Regions from separate parts of the Cryobacterium sp. TMT2-15-1 genome, predicted to be linked through region 2. Evidence: riboswitches for the same ligand, from Rfam matches in the RefSeq annotation. Region 2 holds a riboswitch; the other holds the start of a gene.
The links. A riboswitch is a leader RNA that binds a small molecule or an ion and turns the genes downstream of it on or off. The one in region 2 is predicted to bind thiamine pyrophosphate.
Positions count from the first base shown of each region.

Region 1: another riboswitch for thiamine pyrophosphate. It lies ahead of E3O62_RS05980 (ECF transporter S component); the one in region 2 lies ahead of E3O62_RS00405 (ABC transporter substrate-binding protein).

Region 1 is NZ_SOGD01000026.1:24,623-34,205, forward strand. Features, by position in the region: gene E3O62_RS05955 (D-alanyl-D-alanine carboxypeptidase family protein) at 1-919, shown strand, start outside; gene E3O62_RS05960 (hypothetical protein) at 979-1,239, opposite strand; gene E3O62_RS05965 (ATP-binding protein) at 1,267-1,890, opposite strand; gene E3O62_RS05970 (energy-coupling factor transporter transmembrane protein EcfT) at 1,877-2,659, opposite strand; gene E3O62_RS05975 (ABC transporter ATP-binding protein) at 2,656-4,179, opposite strand; gene E3O62_RS05980 (ECF transporter S component) at 4,190-4,822, opposite strand; TPP riboswitch at 4,860-4,969, opposite strand; gene nhaA (Na+/H+ antiporter NhaA) at 5,330-6,703, shown strand; gene E3O62_RS05990 (hypothetical protein) at 7,023-7,355, opposite strand; gene E3O62_RS05995 (DNA polymerase IV) at 7,425-8,645, opposite strand; gene E3O62_RS06000 (TIGR03086 family metal-binding protein) at 8,864-9,427, shown strand.
Region 2 is NZ_SOGD01000004.1:5,930-15,512, forward strand. Features, by position in the region: gene E3O62_RS00365 (MFS transporter) at 1-1,151, shown strand, start outside; gene E3O62_RS00370 (hypothetical protein) at 1,148-1,669, opposite strand; gene dcd (dCTP deaminase) at 1,713-2,324, opposite strand; tRNA gene E3O62_RS00380 (tRNA-Gly) at 2,397-2,467, shown strand; gene E3O62_RS17285 (transposase) at 3,073-3,447, opposite strand; partial or broken gene E3O62_RS00390 (LLM class flavin-dependent oxidoreductase) at 3,458-3,631, shown strand; gene E3O62_RS00395 (ABC transporter ATP-binding protein) at 3,628-4,422, opposite strand; gene E3O62_RS00400 (ABC transporter permease) at 4,415-5,227, opposite strand; gene E3O62_RS00405 (ABC transporter substrate-binding protein) at 5,217-6,278, opposite strand; TPP riboswitch at 6,318-6,427, opposite strand; TPP riboswitch at 6,665-6,772, shown strand; gene E3O62_RS00410 (MFS transporter) at 6,831-8,105, shown strand; gene thiD (bifunctional hydroxymethylpyrimidine kinase/phosphomethylpyrimidine kinase) at 8,056-8,916, opposite strand; gene thiE (thiamine phosphate synthase) at 8,913-9,575, opposite strand; gene thiM (hydroxyethylthiazole kinase) at 9,572-9,583, opposite strand, start outside.

The DNA.
Region 1 (9,583 bases), on a different contig from region 2:
GCCTCAGATCCCGATCACGGCCGCGGATTACCAGGACTACATCGACTACGGCAATTCCGGAGCTCGCACCGTCGTGGTCTTCCCGGGCGAACTGTGGACCGAGACCGAGCTGCTCCAGGCGATGATCCTCGGCTCCAGCAACAATCACGCCGACACGCTGGCGCGTTGGGCCTTCGGCTCCCTCGACGCCTACAGCGCCGCCGCCAACGCCTGGCTGGGCAAGCAGGGCCTCGACGGCACTCGTGTCGCCGACGCCACCGGGCTCAACGACGGAAGCGTCGGAACGGCCACCGACCTTGCCCGGCTGGCCGGCCTGGCCGCCGCCGACCCGGTGATCGGTGCCATCCTCTCCCAGCCGGCCTCCGCCCTGGTGGGCCAGCGCGGCGTGGACAACACCACGGCGTTCCTGGCCGAGGAGGGCGTCACCGGCATCACCCGCAGCTACACGGACGGGGCGGGCGTCTGTTTTCTCTTCACCGGTCAGGTGCAGGGCCCGGACTCGACCTACACCTTTGCCGGTGCCCTGCTCGGCGAACCCGATTACGACACCCTGACCAGTGACGTCACCGTCCTGATGGAGAGCGCCCGCGCCGGGGTACGCGAGCTGCCAACCCTCGCCCAGGGTGACGCCTACGTGGAGTTCAGCACACCGTGGGGGGCCGAGGCCTCCGGAACCGTGCGCACGGCCACGACGACGTACGGCTGGCTGGCCCAGGCGCCGGGCGACGCGGAGGTGATCCTGGAGACGGTGTCGACCGGCCGGGCGGGCAAGACCGTCGGCCGGGTCACGGTGGAGACCGGGGGCACCGAGGTGACGTCGACGCTGGTGCTCGACCGCACGATCAGCGCGCCGGGCCTCGGTTGGCGGCTCCTGCACCCCGTGCCGATGATCTCGGCGCTGATCGCCGTGGACCGCTAGCTGCGAAAGACTGCCGCGACCGGCCGCCGGCTACTGGTCAACGGATTTCTGGTCAGCGGCTACTCGCGCTCGCCGGTCGGCAGGAACGGGTCGCTCTCGCCCGCGTCGAACCGGTAGCGCACGTGCACGCGGCCCTGCACATCGCGCACGTCCTCCTCGTCGTACCAGAACAGCGTTTCGACCCCCTCGACGGCGGCCATCATGCTGACCCGGACGTCATGTTTGCCCTGGATCAGCACCCGGGTGTCGACCTGGCCCGCGAGGGGACCGTCAATGAATTCCGCGGTGTAAACGACATTTTCAGCACCTTGATCAGCCATACCTCCAACCTAGTCCCGGGCACCGACTTACGGGCGACGGATGTCCGGGGTCCCGGCCAGCCGGATCGTCGCCTGCCGCTCGGGCGCCTCCCGCTCTCGGTAAGCGTCCCAGCCCGCTTCCCACTGGTCCCAGTGCGACCGGAACAGTTCGCCGTCCCGGGCGAGGGCCCGCTGCTTGCGGATGCGGTCGTCGGCGGCCAGCCAGACCCGGATGTCGCTGAGTGGCGCGTGGGCGGCCGCCAGGGTTCCGCAGCCCTCCACGATCAGCGGGCGGGCCGGGTCGACCGGGTGCCATTCTGCCAACTCGCGCCGCTCCCAGTCATAGCGCCGCCAGGCGGCGGGCCGGCCCAGTCTTCTCGGGGCGAGCACCTGTTCGCGCAGGTGCGTGACGGCGGCGTCCAGCCCCTGCCAGCCGGGGTAGATGTCGTCCAGCCGCACCAGGGTGGGCCGGAGCGGTCCCGGCCAGGCGACGACGAGCGCGTCGGCGAGGGTGCTCTTGCCGGCGCCGCTCGGCCCGTCGATGAGAACGACGGGCGCCACCCCGGCGGCGGCAAGGTCGCGGAGCACGGGGGCCAGCAGCATCCGTCGGTCACCGACCGGATCGGGGGCGGCCGGTTCGAGGGCGGCCGTGGGCAGATCAGGTGAGGACAAAGTTCCAGCTTCCCGTCGCCACGGAGACGCTCACCGAGAGCAGGGCCACGGCCAGACCGATGCCGACCAGGGCCACCTCGCGCCCCCGGAAGCTGGAAGGGCGGGCCCAGGTGCGCCGCACCGAGGCGCCGAACCCGCGGGCCTCCATCGCCGTCGCGAGTTTGCTGCCGCGCCGGATCGACAGCACCAGCAGGGCGAAGGCCTGGCTGAGCAGCCGGCGCAGGACGCCGCGGTCCGCGATGCCGCGGGCCCGCCGGGCCAGTTCGAGGGCGCGCCAGTCCTCGAGGAACAGGCCGACCAGGCGCAGCCCGGCCAGACCGCCAAGCACGAAGCGGGCCGGCAGTTTCACGACTTGGCCGAGGCCGTCGGCCAGGTCGGTGGGGTCGACGGTCACGAAGAGCACGACCGACGGCAGTCCGATGGCGAGGATGCGCAGGGTCGTGGCGATGGCCAGCTCGAGTGATCCCTCGGTCACGTTCACCAGCCCGAAAGACCAATAGACCGCCCCGGCCGCCTGCCCGTAGAGCAGGGTGGTGACGCCGGCGGTGGGGGCGGCGATCCAGACCGGCAGGGTGCGCACCGCGAAGGCCTTCAGGGACAGCCCGGCCCAGAAGAAGAGCACGAACTCGCAGGCGAGGGCGACGACTGCGGAGACCCAGTCGATGGTGAGGATGAGCACGCCCGCCAGCAGCAGCGCGGCGGCCAGCTTCGCGACCGGGTTGATCCGGAAGATGGCCTGGGTTCCCCGGGCAGGCGTCAGCACGCTCACCGGGACACCGCCGCCCGCGGCGTGACGCTGCGGCCGGCCCGCCCGGCCAGATGGTACTCCCGGTCAGCCAGGGCGACCACGAAGTCGGTGTCGTGCGAGACGGCGACCACCGCGGTGCCCTCCCGCAGGAGTTCGTCGAGCAGGGCCACGATCTCCCGCCAGGTGCGCAGGTCCTGGCCGAAGGTGGGCTCGTCGAGCATGAGCAGTCGTGGCTGGGTGGCCAGCACGGTGCCCACCGACAGCCGACGTTTCTCTCCGCCGGAGAGGGTGAACGGGTTCGCCTCGGCCAGGTGGTCCAGGCGCAGGCGCTGCAGCACCTCGTCGACCCGGGCATTGATGTTCGCCTCCGGCCGTTTGAGGGCGCGCGGCCCCACGGCGAGTTCGGCCCGCACGGTGGCGGCCACGAACTGGTGCTCCGGGCTCTGGAACACGGTGCCGATGCGGGTGAGCAGCTGGCGGGACTTCCAGCGGATCGGTTCCTCGTCGGCCCCGCCGGCGAGCTCCGGGCTCGCGAGAACCGCTCCCCCGGCCGGTTTCAGCAGGCCGGCGAGGGTGAGCATCAGGGTCGATTTGCCGGCGCCGTTCGGTCCGGTGACTGCCAGAGCGGTGCCGGCGTGCACCGTGAGGTCGATGTCCCGGGCGAGCACGTCGGCGCGCGTGCGCGCGACCGCGAGGCCGGGCGTGCGGAGCAGAGGGACCGAGCCGGGCGCCGACGCCGAGCTGGTCTCGCGCCGCGATGCAGTCAGGCCGTTGCCCCGCCCGGGCACCCAGACACCCGCGGCCGCGAGCCGTTCCCCCTGCCTGGTCAGCACGTCGTCGGGATGGCCGTCGGCCAGCACTCCCCCGGCCGCGTCGAGCACGATCACCCGGTTCACAAGGTTCTGCCAGACGGCGACCCGATGTTCGATCACGATGAACGTCGCCGCGGAGCTCTCGAGCACGCGGGCAACGGAATCGCGCACATCCAGCACGCCTCCAGGGTCGAGATTCGCTGTGGGTTCGTCGAGCAGCAGCAGCCCCGGCCGCATCGCCAGCACCCCAGCGAGGGCGAGGCGCTGCTTCTGTCCACCCGACAGCGACGACGTCGGATGGCTGAGCGGCAGGTTCAGGCCGACCATGTCCAGGGCGTCGCTCACCCGGCGCCAGATCTCTTCGCGGGGCACCCCCAGGTTCTCGCAGCCGAAGGCGACGTCGTCGCCCACCCGCGCCAGGATCACCTGGGAGTCAGGGTCCTGCAGCAGCAGCCCGGCCTGGCCGCGCGCTGCGGTCGGCTCGGCGCCGTTCACAAGCAGCTGACCGCGCTGCTCGCCCTCCTCGTCGCCGCCGAGAACCCCGGCGAGGGCGTGCAGCAGAGTGGATTTGCCGGCCCCGGAGGCGCCGAGCAGCAGCACGCGCTCGCCCGGCTCGATTCTCAGGTCGAGGCCGTTGACGGCCCAGCCCCGCCGCCCGGCATGCCGCCATCCCCAGCCGCGGGCCACGACGGACGCTCCCGAGACGGATGCCGCTGCTGCCGGTGTCATCGCCGTCCCCCTAGACCTGGGTGCGGTTCGATCGCCCGGCGGCGAACCGCGACAGTGCCCCGGTGCGGGCGAGGCCACGCATGGCCAGCCAGGACAGCAGTCCGGCCACGACAATGCCGGAGACGATCGAGGAGGCGGTGTAGATGGTGATGAAGGGAACGGCCGATCCGGGGTACCAGAGCAACAGGTCGTTGACGGCGAGGGCAAGGCCGGCACCCGCGCCGGCGAGCAGGGCCACGACGAGGCGGTAGTTGGCGTAGAAGAACAGCGCGAAGACCAGCTCCGCGCCGAGACCCTGCACCAGGCCGGAGACCAGGATGGTGGCTCCCCAGGCGGTGCCGCCGACCAGAGTCGACACGACCGCCGCCAGCAGCTCGGTGTAGAGCGCGGCGCCGGGTTTGCGGATGATGAGGCCGCCGAGCACGCCGGCGAACAGCCATCCGCCGCCCAGGAGCGCCTGCAGGCCCGGCAGCAGCGGGGTGAGCAGGCCGCTGAGCGGGTTGTACGCCTGGTTCCAGACGACGAAGATGAGCCCGCTGGCCACGCCGATGACACTGGCGATGACGATGTCGACGACCCGCCACCGGAAGTTACGCGGCTGGTGGGATGTGGTGGGGGTGAGAAGGGTTGTTGTAGCGTGCACTGGTCGTGCCCTTTCCGTAGATGGTTCCAGGGCACGGGAACGAGATAATCTGCCTCCCTGCGCTGGCATGATCCAGATCAGGTTCGACGGTCGAAGCTTCAGAAGCTTCCTCTCAGCCCGGTTGACCGGACTCCCGTGTTCGAATTCAGTATAGACCTCGGCCTAGACTCGCGGGATGGAGTCCTCGCCTCGCCCCCGAATCACTGTCGGGCGCGAATGACGTTCACCGTTCCCCTCATCCTCGCCGGGCTGTTGCTGCTGTTGCTGCGCCACTTCATTTTGCGGCGACGACGGATGCGACGCGGGCTACCCGTGCGCGGTCCCTGGCATATCCCCCGGAGCTGGCGGGAAGGGCCGGGCTCCCGCCAGCGGCTGGGCCGCTGGTGGCGTAGCTGACGCGGGCGGCGATGAGCGCCCGAACGCGGTACGCTCGAAGTGGTGAGTCGGGAAGTCTGGTCGACAGCTTTGTTCGTGTGCCACAAAATCCCGATTGACTGAGGCCTGTCCATGCCGAAACCACCACCACTTCCGCCCACCCCGAGACTGAACGTCTTTCGCCGCAGCAGCTATCCCGAGTATTTGCACGTCTCGACGATCCTGCGCAAAGAGACCGTGGGCGGCGCTCTCCTGCTGGTGGCGACGGTTCTCGCGCTGATCCTGGCCAACACCGGGGCCTCCGATTTCTACTTCTCCGTGCGGGACTTTAAGATCGGCTACGAGCCGTGGCACCTCAATCTGAGCCTCGGCGCGTGGGCCGCCGACGGACTCCTGGCGATCTTCTTCTTCATTGCCGGCCTCGAACTCAAACGTGAGTTCGTCGCCGGCGATCTGCGCACCTTCAGCCGCGCGGTCGTCCCGGTCGCCGCGGCCGTCGGCGGCGTCATCGTGCCGGCTGTGATCTTCACCGCAATCGCGTTCAGCTCGGGGCCGGAAATGTTACGAGGCTGGGCCATCCCCACCGCCACCGACATCGCCTTCGCCGTGGCCGTGCTCGCCGTGATCGGCTCCAAACTGCCCAGCGCCCTGCGCATCTTCCTGCTGACCCTGGCCGTGGTCGACGACCTGCTCGCCATCGCCATCATCGCCTTCTTCTATTCCGGCGACCTCCAGCCTGTTCTGTTGCTGCTCGCCATCGTGCCGCTGGGCCTCTTCGCCTTTCTGGCGCGTAAGTACTCCTACCTGTTCGGCACCACCACGTGGGCCGCGGGCGCCGTTCTGCTGCCGCTCGGCATCGCCACCTGGGTTCTCGTGCACGGCTCCGGCATCCACGCCACGGTGGCCGGAGTGCTGCTCGGCTTCGCCGTGCCCGTGCTGCGCAGCCGACGTGGCGGCGGACCCGACGCCGGCCCGGGCCTGGCGCAGAACCTCGAGCACCGCATGCGCCCGCTCTCGGCCGGTTTCGCCGTGCCGGTGTTCGCGTTCTTCTCCGCCGGGGTCACGATCGGCGGCGTGTCGGGCCTGACCACAGCCCTCACCGACCCGGTCGCGATCGGAATCGTCGTCGCCCTGGTGGTGGGCAAGCCAGCAGGCATCATGCTCGCCACCTGGCTGGTCACCAAGACCACCCGGGGCGCCCTCGACCCGGACCTGGCCTGGGTGGATGTGATCGGCGTCGCCATGCTCGCCGGTGTCGGCTTCACGGTGTCGCTGCTGATCAGCGAGCTGGCTTTCGGGCAGGGTAGCCCGCACGACGACCACGCCAAGGTAGCTATCCTGACCGGGTCGCTGCTGGCGGCACTACTGGCGACGGTGGTGCTGCGCAGCCGCAACCGGCACTACGGGCGCATCGCCGACAAGGAGGCGCTCGACGCCGACAACGACGGCGTCCCCGACGTGTTCGAGACCGATCCGGCTCGCGACGAGCGGTTCGGCGGGCACTGACAGGGCCGGAGCGCAGCCAGCCGCCCGACTCCCTCAGTTGGAGTAAATGCTGGCCGTCACAGGCGGAACGGCGTGCCCGGCGCCGCACCAATTCGACGGAGATTCTTCGGTCAACACCCGTTTTCGAGCCCCAACCCCTGCGCACTGTTCAGGGCACAATCGCCGTCGAATTCGTTCGGGACGGATGTGCCGCAGATCCTCGGACTCGAAGGACGCGGCGGTGAGAGCGCACATTCATCCACCGCGTCGAAGCGCAATCAGCAGCCCGACATCCTCAGCCGGGGTGGCTGGGCGACCGGGCGGCTGGGCACCTTCGCTGCTAGCGTTTGAGGGCGCGGACGACGCGGGAGATCGCCTTGCCGGCCACCCAGAGGAACGGAATGCCGACCGCGAGCAACGAGATGACGTTGGGCTCGAAGCGCACCGTCGTGCCCGATTTGACGTAGGCGCCGATCGGCAGGGATGCCCCGCCGCCCCCGCCGCCGGACCCGCTGCCGGTGGCGGCGGAGTCACCCTCGCCACCGCCGAAGCCGTAGTACACGAGAGCAACGGGAATCAGGGTGACGCCGTCCACCTGGACCGGATCACCGTAGGCCGACCTGACGCCGGCGGTACGAGAGATATCTGCGAGCTTCTCTGGAAGGCTAGTCATGGATTCAGGCTACTCCCTGTCTGGTTTGCGGTTGCCTGATCAGTGGGGGCCTGGTCAGTGGGGGCCTGGTCAGGGTGTGTCCGGATACAGTAGCGACGCCGGGCGCACCGTGCCGCGCCCGAACCGTGCGGTGACCGAGTCCACGGCCCGTTCGGCTCCCCGCCAGTCGTCGTCGGGGTCCCAGAGGCCGGCGCCAGTGCCGTCGCCATCGCTGAGCTGCTCAACGCGCACGCCGATGAGGCGCACCCGGATGCCGGAGACCGCCAGAGCCTCGAAGCTGGCAGCCACCTCCTCGTAGATCCGGCGTCCGACGCTGGTCGGTTCCGACAGGGTGCGGGAACGGGTGACGGTGCTGAAGTCTGTGTAGCGCACCTTGAGCACCACGCAGCGGCCCACGAGGCCCGCGCGGCGCAGCCGGGCAGCCACCGCAACGGACTGCCGCAGCAGTTCGCTCCGGAGTCGGGCGACATCCGTCACGTCGTATTCGAAGGTGACCTCGTGGCCGACGCTTTTCTCCGCGTGCTCCACCGTGACCACCCGAGGGTCCCTCCCCCAGGCCAGCTCGTGCAGCTTGCGGCCCGACGCGTCGCCCACGCACTTCTGCAGCACCGCGAGCGGGGTGCGGGCGAGGTCACCGATCTCACGCAGGCCCTGCCCGAGCAGCGCCTGTTCGGTCGTGGCGCCGACCCCCCACAAGGTGCCGACGGGCAACGGATGCAGGAATGCGAGGGTCTCTTCGGCGGGAATCACGAGCAGGCCGTCGGGTTTCGCCCGGCCCGACGCCATCTTGGCGACGAACTTCGTGCTCGCCGCACCGACCGAGCAGGTGAGCCCGGTTTCGGCCTTGACCCGGGCCCGGATTTTCGCGCCGATCTCGGCCGGGGTGCCGTGCAGGCGACGGGCACCCGCCACGTCGAGGAAGGCCTCGTCGATGCCCAGCTGCTCGACCAGCGGCGTGAACTCTTCAAAGATGCGCATCACCCGGTCGGAGTATTCCCTGTACCGGCCCATGTGCGGTTCGAGCACCACAGCCTCCGGGCAGCGCCGAAGGGCGAGCGCCATAGGCATGGCCGAATTTACGCCGTAGCGCCGGGCCACGTAGTTCGCCGCCGTGACCACCGAGCGCCCGGACCGGTGCCCCACGATCACCGGGCGGTGCACCAGTTCGGGGTGATCGAGCAGTTCGACTGACGCGAAGAACGCGTCCAGGTCGATGTGGAGCAGGGTCGCGGCGCTGTCGTCTACCGCGTCGGTCGAGACCGTGCGATCGCTGCCGTCCTGCCTGCTCATGCGTCCTGCCTGCTCATGGTCCTTCAACTCCTGGAGAGACCCTAACCCGGACCGGCGACAGGCCGCGACCGATTCCGCGACGGGAGAACGTGAACAGCGCCCGGGCGGAATGCACGGTGATGGAATGCAGGGCGACGGAATGCAGGGCGACGGATGCCGGTTGTAGCGTTGCAGGGGCATCCGTTCCACCGTTCCACCCGTTCTACCAAGGGAGTCCCATGACATATGACTGGCTTGCGCTGCAGAAACGGGCCGCCGAGGAGTTCGGGGCCCGCGTCGACCTGATCACCGACTGGGCCGCCGCCACACCGGACACCGAGTGGACCGTGACCGAGTTGGTGCGCCACGTGGTGTTGGAACAGCAGTGGGTCCCCGCGCTGCTGCGCGGCCTCACGGTGCTCGACGCCCGGCGCTCACTCACCCCGCTGGGCCCGGACCTCGCGAAGGAATGGGCCATCTATTCGGCGCTGGCGGCCGCAGCCTGGGCAACGACCCCGGCCGACGCACCGGTGACCCTGTCGTATGACACGGTGACGGCATCCGACTACCTGCGCGAGCAGGTCTCCGATGTCACGATCCATTCCTGGGACCTGGCGCGGGCAACGGCCGCCGACGAGTCCCTCGACCCGGCCTTGATCGAGGCGGTCTGGACGGTGTTCGAGCCCCAGCGGGACACCCTCGAGGCCAGCGGACTCTTCGCCACCCCGGTACCATCCGACGAGAACGCGCCGCTGCAGACAAGGCTGCTCGCCCTGACCGGCCGGGATCCGCGCAGGCCGTAGCCCGCGGGCCGCACCTGCCAGGCCTGGGGCTACCGGTTCACCTTTTCCGCGCAGGCGATGCGTTGGGACGACGACTCCTTGCTCGGACAGGTCTGGGGTGCGACTATTCAACGCTCCGCCGAGTCATTATGGACCCATCGGGCATTTCTCTCGGTT
Region 2 (9,583 bases):
TCATTTCCGCCCAGCTCGGCTGGGCCCTCGCCATCGCCGGCCTGCTGGTAGCCGTGCTGGCCCCGATCACCGGACAGCGCTCGGACACCTCCGGGCGGCGCAAGCTGTGGCTCGGCGTCAACACGTTCATCGTGGTGGGCCTCACCGCGGCGATGTTCTTCGTGGAGGCGTCACCGAACTTCCTGCTGCTCGGCCTCGTTCTGGTGGCCGCCGGCAACGTCTTCTTCGAGTTCGCCAGCGTCAACTACAACGCCATGCTGTCCCAGGTCTCGACCGCGCGCACCATCGGCAGGGTCAGCGGTTTCGGTTGGGGCATGGGCTACATCGGCGGCATCGTGCTGCTGCTCATCGTGTACTTCGGTTTCATCAGCCCCGACGTGGGTCTGTTCGGGGTAACCAGCGAGTACGGCCTTTCGGTGCGGGTCACGATGCTCATCGCGGCCGCCTGGTTCGGCCTGTTCGCCCTGCCGGTGCTGTTCTCGGTTCCCGAATACCGTTTTTCCGCCGCGGTGCGCCGGCCCCGGGTGAGCTTCCTCCGTTCCTACGTCGTGCTCGGGCAGGACATCGTTCGGCTCTGGAAGACCAGCCGCCAGACGGTGTACTTCCTGATCGCGAGCGCGATCTTCCGCGACGGCCTGGCCGGGGTTTTCACCTTCGGCGGGGTGCTCGCGGCATCCGTCTTCGGATTCTCACCCGGCGAGGTGATCATCTTCGCTATCGCCGCCAATGTCGTGGCGGGCGTGGCCACCGTCATCGCCGGCGCGCTTGACGACCGGGTCGGCGCAAAGCCGATCATCGTGACCGCCCTGATCGGCCTGATCGTGTTCGGCAGCATCGTGTTCCTGCTGCACGACGGCGGTCAGATCGTGTTCTGGACCGCCGGCCTCGCCCTGACGCTCTTCGTCGGGCCGGCCCAGTCGGCCAGCCGCACCTTTCTGGCACGCCTGATACCGGCCGGTCGGGAGGGCGAGGTCTTCGGGCTCTACGCCACGACGGGCCGCGCGGTGAGCTTTCTGGCGCCGACCATGTTCGCCCTGATGGTGACGATCTTCGGCGAAACCTATTGGGGCATCCTCGGGCTCATGCTGGTTTTGCTCGTGGGGCTGCTTCTCCTGCTGCCGGTGAAGGCCCGCCAGAACCAGATCGGCTAACGGATGCGGGTGGCCTCGTTGTGCTCGACCAGCACCCAGGTGGAACCCTCGTCGTTGGAGACCCAGCCCTCCCAGGCGTAGGCGTCAGGTGTGATTGAGACGAAGTTCCAGCGGATCGGGCGGCCGTCGGTGCCCGTGCCGTCCTGGCGCAGGCCGTTGCGGTGGGGGGTCGCCACGAGGTGACAGTACTCGCCGGATGCCGGGGCGAAATAGCTGACCCGCCACACGCCGGCGTAGGAATCATAGACTCGGACGGCCGTGGCGACGGTCGCGAAGCCGGTCGGGTGCGAGTCGCTCACGACGATCTCGACGTCTTGCACCGCACGCCCGTCGAGCACGAAGTCGACGATCCAGGTGAATTCGCGCCCGGTCCATTCGCCGGTCGTCTCGTCGAGGCGGGACCCGGTGGCGGCCCAGGCGCCGACCAGCTGGCCGAAGCGGCGCATCCGCCCCGGGTAGTCGGGTGTCGGTCCCGGCGCGACGAGCGCCTCGGCAAAGCTGGGCACGGATGTGGTCATGGGCCGATTTTACCGGGCGCGTGTTGCATGCGGGTGAACCGGGCTACTCGGCTACGGTGGTCGATCCCGTCGAGGCCTCCCGCACATCCGTGCAGTGGAAGTTCTGGAACGACCGCGACGCGGTCGGCCCGCGCTGACCCTGGTAGCGGGAGCTGTATGCGCTTGAGCCGTAGGGACGTTCGGCGGGCGAACTCAGCCGAAAGAAGCAGAGCTGACCGATCTTCATGCCGGGCCACAACTTGATCGGCAGTGTGGCGACGTTGCTCAACTCGAGCGTCACGTGGCCGGTGAAACCGGGATCGATGAAGCCGGCGGTCGAGTGGGTGAGCAGGCCGAGCCGGCCGAGCGAGCTCTTGCCCTCCAGCCGCGCGGCGACGTCGTCGGGCAGGCTGACCTTCTCGTACGTGGACCCGAGCACGAACTCACCGGGGTGCAGGATGAACGGTTCGCCCGCCGCGGTCTCGATCAACCGGGTCAGATCGGGCTGGTCTTCGGCCGGATCGATATAGGGGTACTTGTGGTTGTCGAAGAGGCGGAAGAATCCGTCGAGTCGCACGTCGATGCTCGACGGCTGGATCATGTCGGCCTGGTACGGCTCCAGACGGATTCGTTCCGCGTTGACTTCAGCCTTGATATCGCGATCCGAGAGCAGCACGGGTCCAGCCTAACGGCGCGGACTTGATATGCTGGCACGGTTCCGGTGCGGGCTTGCCTGCGCGACGGACGTGCGGATGTAGTTCAATGGTAGAACTTCAGCTTCCCAAGCTGATAGCGCGGGTTCGATTCCCGTCATCCGCTCACTTGTCAGCTTTCCCGGTGTGAGTTCTCAAATAAAGCCGGATTTGTCTCACTGAAGTTTGGACTGAGCTTCGGGAACATCGTTCCACTTCGCCAGCAATCTCGAAGGGGCTGGCGTTCGCCTGCGTGTTCGGGCCCGATCGGACACCTGAGCGAATCTCGGACAGGCCATCCACACGGTCGACTGCTGTCCACTCGGCCGTGATGGGCGATTGCTGAATATTTGACACCTTGACCACCCCTTCGTTCACTTGCGCGCCGGGGATCGTTCGTGCCGCAGCGCCAGCAGTCGTGAGGCATCGGTCATTGATGACTCCTCCAAGGCGCATTGCGAAAACTGGCCATCTACTGCACCTGACATGCAGGAGATAGCTGACAAAAAGAAGGCAGCAGCGACTTGGAGCGTGTGTCAGTAACGCCTATTCGCAGTTGATGCGACGAGATTCGGGCCGATTTTGCCGCAGCGGGCGGGGCGTTGCTGTGGCGGTCGTCGTGGACTTCGGGGTCTGCCTTGTTCTCGTGCCGACTGAAAATAGGGCCAGTGCCGCGTTGGCGGCAGTAGGTCGAGGCCGCTGGCGCCCGGCAGGGCGGTTCTGCCCTGGTCCTTAGGTTGCCGGGCGGGCTGTCAGTGCGGCTTGCGTGGCGAGAAGAGCCTTGGTGTGCACGGTGTGCAGCTTCATCAGGTTGTGGCAGGCAGCGATCAGGTCCCGCTCGTGGCCTGCTTGCTCCAACCCGCGTAGCAGAACGAATTTTCCTTGTCGGGTGTGGATCTGACCGAACACGGGCTCCATGATTGCCTTCCGCCGCGCATAGGCCGCGCGGCCCTTCTTGGGTGTTTCAGAAACCCAGGAATGGTTTTCATGAAATCCAAGTGGGGTTACGTCCCTGTGCGTGGTGTGGTTTCCGGCTTCTGAGTGTTGCTTCGTCAACGTGAAGAGCCACCGTGGGATGGTCAGTGAGTACCGACTAAAGCAACTCACAAAGGACAGTGCCGCGGACGGCTTCAATGTGATGCCGCCGCTGCTGCCGGAATCATTGGATGAGTTCGTGGACCGGGTGATCCCTGTGTTGCAGCGGCGCGGTCTGTTCCGCACCTGCTACACCGCGGATACCTTGCGTGGGCACCTGGGGCTGGAACGCCCCACGATTGGCGCTGCGGTTTAGGGTCCTCTGGGCGGGAGAGTTTCCTCGTGCAGGGTCGCCAGGAGCGTGCGTTCGTATCCGGCGAACTCTGCCGAGGTGGTCATCGACACCTCGCGCGGCCGGGGCAGGTCGATGGTCAGGTTCAGCCGCACAGATGCCGGCCGCGCGCTGAGAACGACCACTCGGTCGGCGAGGTAAATCGCCTCACGGATGTCGTGGGTGATCAGCACCGCAGTCCAGGCGTTCTGAGACCACACCCCCTGCAACCAGGACTGCATGTCGGTGCGGGTGAGAGAGTCCAGGGCCCCGAACGGCTCGTCCAGCAACAGGACATCTCTGCCCTGCACCACGGTGCGCAGCAAGGCCGCGCGCTGGCGCATGCCCCCGGAGAGTTCGTAAGGATGTGCATCTTCAAAACCGGACAGGCCGAAGGCCGCGAAAAGACTGCCCGCCCGTGCTCGGGCAGTCTTCTTGGTTTCCCCCGCAACCTCGAGGCCGAGGGAAGTGTTCTCCAGAATGCTGCGCCACGGGAACAACAAATCCTTCTGCGGCATGTATGCGAAGTGTTTGTGTTGACCGGTGACGACATCCCCGTCGACCAAGACCTCGCCGGAATTGGCCGTCTCCAGGCCGGCCATGATGTTGAACATGGTGCTCTTCCCGCATCCGCTAGGACCGATCATGGCAACGAATTCGCCGGGCTGCGCCGAGAAGGCGATGTCGTCGAGAACCGACCTCACCTGCCCGCGGCCGAGCGGAAAAGACTTACCTATTCCGCGCAGTTCGATCTTCGGGGGAGTCGCCTCAGCCATGCCAGCTCCTGCGTTCCTTCGAATGCCAAGGGATGATTGCCCGTTCGGCGACGTAGGTCAACAGGAACAGGCACACGCTCACGAGCGCGGTCACCGCAACGGCAGCCAACACAAGATCGGTGCGAAACGAGCTCTTCATCATCGCCATATAAATGCCCAGGCCCCGCTCGGCGCCGACGTACTCGGCAAAAATGGCACCGGTGACGGCGTAGGCGATTCCGATTCGAAGGGCGGTGAAGAACGAGGGAAGCGCCGACGGAAGACGCACATACACGAACTGCTTCCACCGGTTGGCCCCCATGCTGCGCAGCAGATTGATCGCTTCTCGATCGGTGCGGTTGAAGCCGTCAATCAGACCGACCGTGACTGGAAAGAATGTCACCAGGGCGATGACGATGATTTTGGGCAGCATACCGAATCCGAACCAGATGACTATCAGCGGCGCGATCGCAATGATAGGTATGGCTTGGGATGCCACCAGCAGTGGCACCAGTGCTCGCCGCAGCCATGGCGAAAAATCGATCAGGATCGCCAGCGTCCAAGCGACGGTCAGAGAGACGGCGAAGCCGAGAAACGTCTCCTGCAGGGTGGGGAGCGTATTGTCCCAGATCGTGGTGCGGGCCTCCCAGCCCTGCTGAAGAATGCGCTGCGGGGAGGGCAGGATCGCAGGCTGCACTCCGCCTGCCATCACCGCCACCTGCCAGGTGATCACGAAGGCGACGAGGATCGCGGCGGGAGGCGCTAGCGCCGAGAATGCCGTCGTGCGGGGCGCTGTAGCCCGCTTCACGGTGATGCTACTTTTCACTGAGGTAGTGCTCGGTGAACAGTGTTGATGTGTCCAGCGCCGTGGTGAGTGGTTTGCCGTCTTCGTCGGCCAAGAGGCCGGCACGGTAGAGGAAATCGGCCAGCTGCTGCCAGGTCTCTGCCGTTTGGGTGCCAACTTTACCGTTGGCATCTTTGAGGTAGGAAGCACTCAGTTTTTTCTGGCTTTGGTAAACGAGTTCCGTGTTTTCGAAGACGCCGGGGTTGGCGTCGATCAAAATCTTCGCCGCGGCATCCGGACGATCGGCGGCGTACTGGTACCCCTTCTGCAGGGCCTGGACGAACTGAGCAGTGGCGGCAGGGTGTTTGGCAGTCCAAGCCCGGTTTGCCTCGACGATCACCGAGTACTGGTCCGGTAGGCCATAGTCGTGCAGAGCGAAGAACTTCATCGGGGTGCCACGAAGAGCGGCATCGATGCCCTCCCAGGTCGTGAATGCCGAGGTGAAATCAACTTTGCCGGCATAGAGGGCCTCATAGGCGGAGGTGCCCAGCGTGATTTTCCTGAACTCGCCCGTTCCGCCGTCGTTCTTGATGACATCCGCCGCCTCGGCGGGGAAGGTTGCGCTGGGGTCTGCCAGGCCGAGGGTCTTGCCGTCGAGGTCCTTCGGGCTGCGAATGTCGTCGCGGCTGGCCAGGACCCCGATCGCCGTCGCGTCGTGCTGCAGCACCGACATCACCGAGATGTTGCGCACACCCGATGCCGCCGCGAAGGTGGCCGTGTCCTGGAAGCTGATACCGAAGTCAGCTGAGCCGGCGTTGATGAGTGCGTCGGTGGATGACTGGTTGTATGGGAGCACCTTCACCTCAAGCCCCGCCTGCGTGAAGTAGCCCTTCTCAAGAGCGACATACAGTCCGGTGTGATTGGTATTCGGTGTCCAGTCCAAGGCGAAGGCCACCGGAGTCAACGCGGTTGACGAAGCGGTGCCAGTCGCCGAGCCTGAGGCGCAGCCACTTAGAACTGTCGCTGCGGCAAGAACGAGCGCACCTACCGTTATCCACGGCGAGGGCGTACTTTTGAGTAGGGATAGTTGCACTGTCGTGCCCTCCTTGATTGCAGGAATATCAGGGCACGGGATGTGAGAAAATTGCCTCCCTGCGCTGGCATGATCCAGATCAGGTTCGACGGTCGAAGATTGATAATCTTCCTCTCAGCCCGGCTCACCGGACTCCCGTGTTCAAGTCGAGTGTAACCAAGAAGCAGCCAAGCCTGGACGAACAACGTGCTGGTTCACACTCAATGCGTGCGTACCAAGTCATCGAACATCACCATTACGACTCCGCCAAGTTCACCGCCGAGGTCGCCGCCGGATCCCACTCTCGGCGCGCGCTTGCAGACAATTACAACCTGAAAAAAGGGCCAGAACATGGCCGAACGCAAACATGGCTAAACGCAGCCCCTGACACAGGGTGCTATGTTATTTTTCGTCTACACGGGAGCCCTTTTGCAGGGGCTGAGAGGAAGCTGAGGCAGCTTCGACCGTTGAACCTACCGGGTAATGCCGGCAAAGGAAGTGAAGTTGATGCGTTACGCCCACCCCAGCACCGCCTCTGCCCCCGCTCGACTGCCGCCGTCCGCACCGCCAGGCATGCGCCGCGCCATACGGGGCGGGATCCTCGGCAACTATGTGGACCAATTCGACATCTTCCTGCCCGTCATCGCCCTGACGCCGGCAGCGGCGCATCTCTTCGGGTCGGAAAACCTGGTCAGCAACGCCGGGCTGGTCTTTGTCGCGACGCTGATCGGGCGGCCGATAGGAGCAGCGATCTTCGGTCCGATCTCCGACCGCATCGGCCGCACGGCGACGACCAAGGTCGCACTCACCGGTGTGGCGCTGACGGCACTGCTGATCGCACTGGTTCCCAGCCACGCCGTGTTCGGTGGCGGATCGCTCTTGTTGATCCTGGCGCTGCGTTTTCTCGGCGGAATTTTTCTCGGCGGTGAATATACCTCGGCTGTTCCGTTGGCGATGGAATGGTCCGAGCCTGAACGGCGAGGGCTTGTCAGCGGGCTGATCATGTGGATGTCGCCCTGGGCCAACGCCACCATCGCCGGCCTGGTGTTCGTACTCCACGGCACGCTCGACGCCGCCAGCTACAACGTATGGGGCTGGCGCATCCCATTCCTGCTCGGCGCCGTGCTCGCTTTTGGAATGCTCGCCTATTATCGTGCCCGGGTTCAGGATTCCCCGACGTGGACCCACCCGCCACACCGCACGAACCCGCTGAAGGAAATTCTCATCGGCGAACACCGCCGAGCGCTGTGGCAGGTATTCATTCTGATGAGCGGCATGTGGTTGCTGACTTACATGGCCATCCCGGTGCTGACTGGGCAACTTGGCGTCGATGCTGACCTGGGCGCACAAACCATATCGTTCGCGATGATGTGCGGCACCGCCGCAAGCGCCGTCACCATGGCAGGTTGCGGGCACCTGTCGACGTTCACCGGCCGACGCGCTTTCTTCATCGGCTTCGGCCTGATCGCAGCGGTACTAGGGCCGGTAATCTTCCTGGCGATCTTCGCTGCCGCCGGCACCACGGTTCTGGTGCTGCTGGTCGTGGCACTGCAGATCGTCACGGTTTCCGGCTACGGCCCGGTCGGCGCCTACCTAGCCGAACGCTTCCCGACTGCCGTGCGCTCCAGCGGCTACGGGGTCGGTTACAGCCTTTCCATCGTCATTCCAGCCCTCTACCCGTACTATCTGCCGGCCCTGCAGAATGTGCTCGGCGACCACGGTGCCGTCGCGGCGCTGCTCGCACTGGCTGGAGTGCTCGTGCTAATCGGCGCGCTGGCCGGCCCCGAAACAGTGCGGGTCAGTCTTGGGTCGGCCCGCCTGCCCACAACCGATGAAAGTGGTGGATAGGACCACGCCCGGTACCGACCTCGAGTTCGTCGGCGTGTTCCAGACTCTCCTGCAACCAGGACTTGGTCATCGATAATGCGGCGCTCCAATCCCCGAGCCGGGCCTGCAATGTCGCCATCGCCGACGACATTGAACATCCGGTTCCGTGGGTATTGGTGGTGTCCACCCGATCGGCTGCAACCTCAATCATCTGCCGGCCGGCGGGAAGCTGTCCGGTGGCATCCACCAGCGCGTCCGGGCACACGGCACCCTCCAGATGGCCGCCCTTGACCAGCACAATGACGTTATGCGCCGCTGAGAGTCGCGTGCCCTGCTCGAGTGCGTGCGGCCAGGTCGAAGCGGTCGGCTCTCCCAACAGCACCCCTAATTCCGCCAGGTTCGGTGTGACCAAGTCGACCCGGCTGAGCAGCCGGATCATGGCGCTTTCTGCAGCCGGCTCGAGCAGCCGGTCGCCGCTGGTGGCAACCATCACCGGGTCAAACACCACCACCGGCGGTTTCACCTTCTCCAACCAATCATCGACGGCCTGAACGATCTCGGCATTGCCGAGCATCCCTATCTTGACCGCATCGATAGTGACGTCGTCGCTGACGGCATCGAGCTGCTCGCGAAGGAAGGCCACCGGCGGAATATGCACCGACCTCACCCCGTGGGTGTTCTGGGCAACCAGTGCGGTAACGACGGCCATCCCGTAGCCGCCCTGCGCGGCGATGCTCTTCAAGTCCGCCTGAATGCCGGCCCCACCGGTTGGATCAGTACCAGCGATGCTAAGAACTCGGGGTACTGTGTGCGCCAAGACGGTACGGATCATCGGTTCCACTCCTCCACAAATTCCTCGGCCACCCGTTTCGGGTCTGCCGCGGCACAGATCGCGGACACCACGGCAACACCTGCCGCCCGCGCCCGGCGCAGCTCGACCACGTCGTCCAGCATGACTCCGCCAATGGCCACGCAAGGCAGGCCTGCCACGGCGGCGACCCCGGCGAAACCGTCCACGCCGATCGGCGCCGGATGGTTCACCTTCGTGGCCGTCGCCCGGATCACACCAACACCCAGGTAGTCGACCGTTCTATCCGGCAGGAGAGCCACCTGGCGGACGTGATCGACAGTATTGGCGGTCAACCCGATGATCGCGTCGTCGCCGACGATCATCCTCACTGCCGTAACCGGAAGGTCGCTTTGGCCGACGTGGACACCATGCACGCGGGCACCCGCAGCGCGGGCAGCCAGAAACACGTCGATCCGGTCGTTGATGAGAATAGCGGCCCGGCCACCGACAGCCTCGGATATGCGCAACACGAGCTGATAGAAGTCGGCAGCGGACGCATCTTTCTCCCGTATCTGCACCGTTTGGATGCCGCCGGCTACCGCCGCCCGCACCGTCTCGACCACCCCGCGACTGGCACATATCGCCGTGTCGGTGACCAGATACACGCCTGGCGTGAAGGTCTCCCTACTGAACTCAGTCATGAAATCGC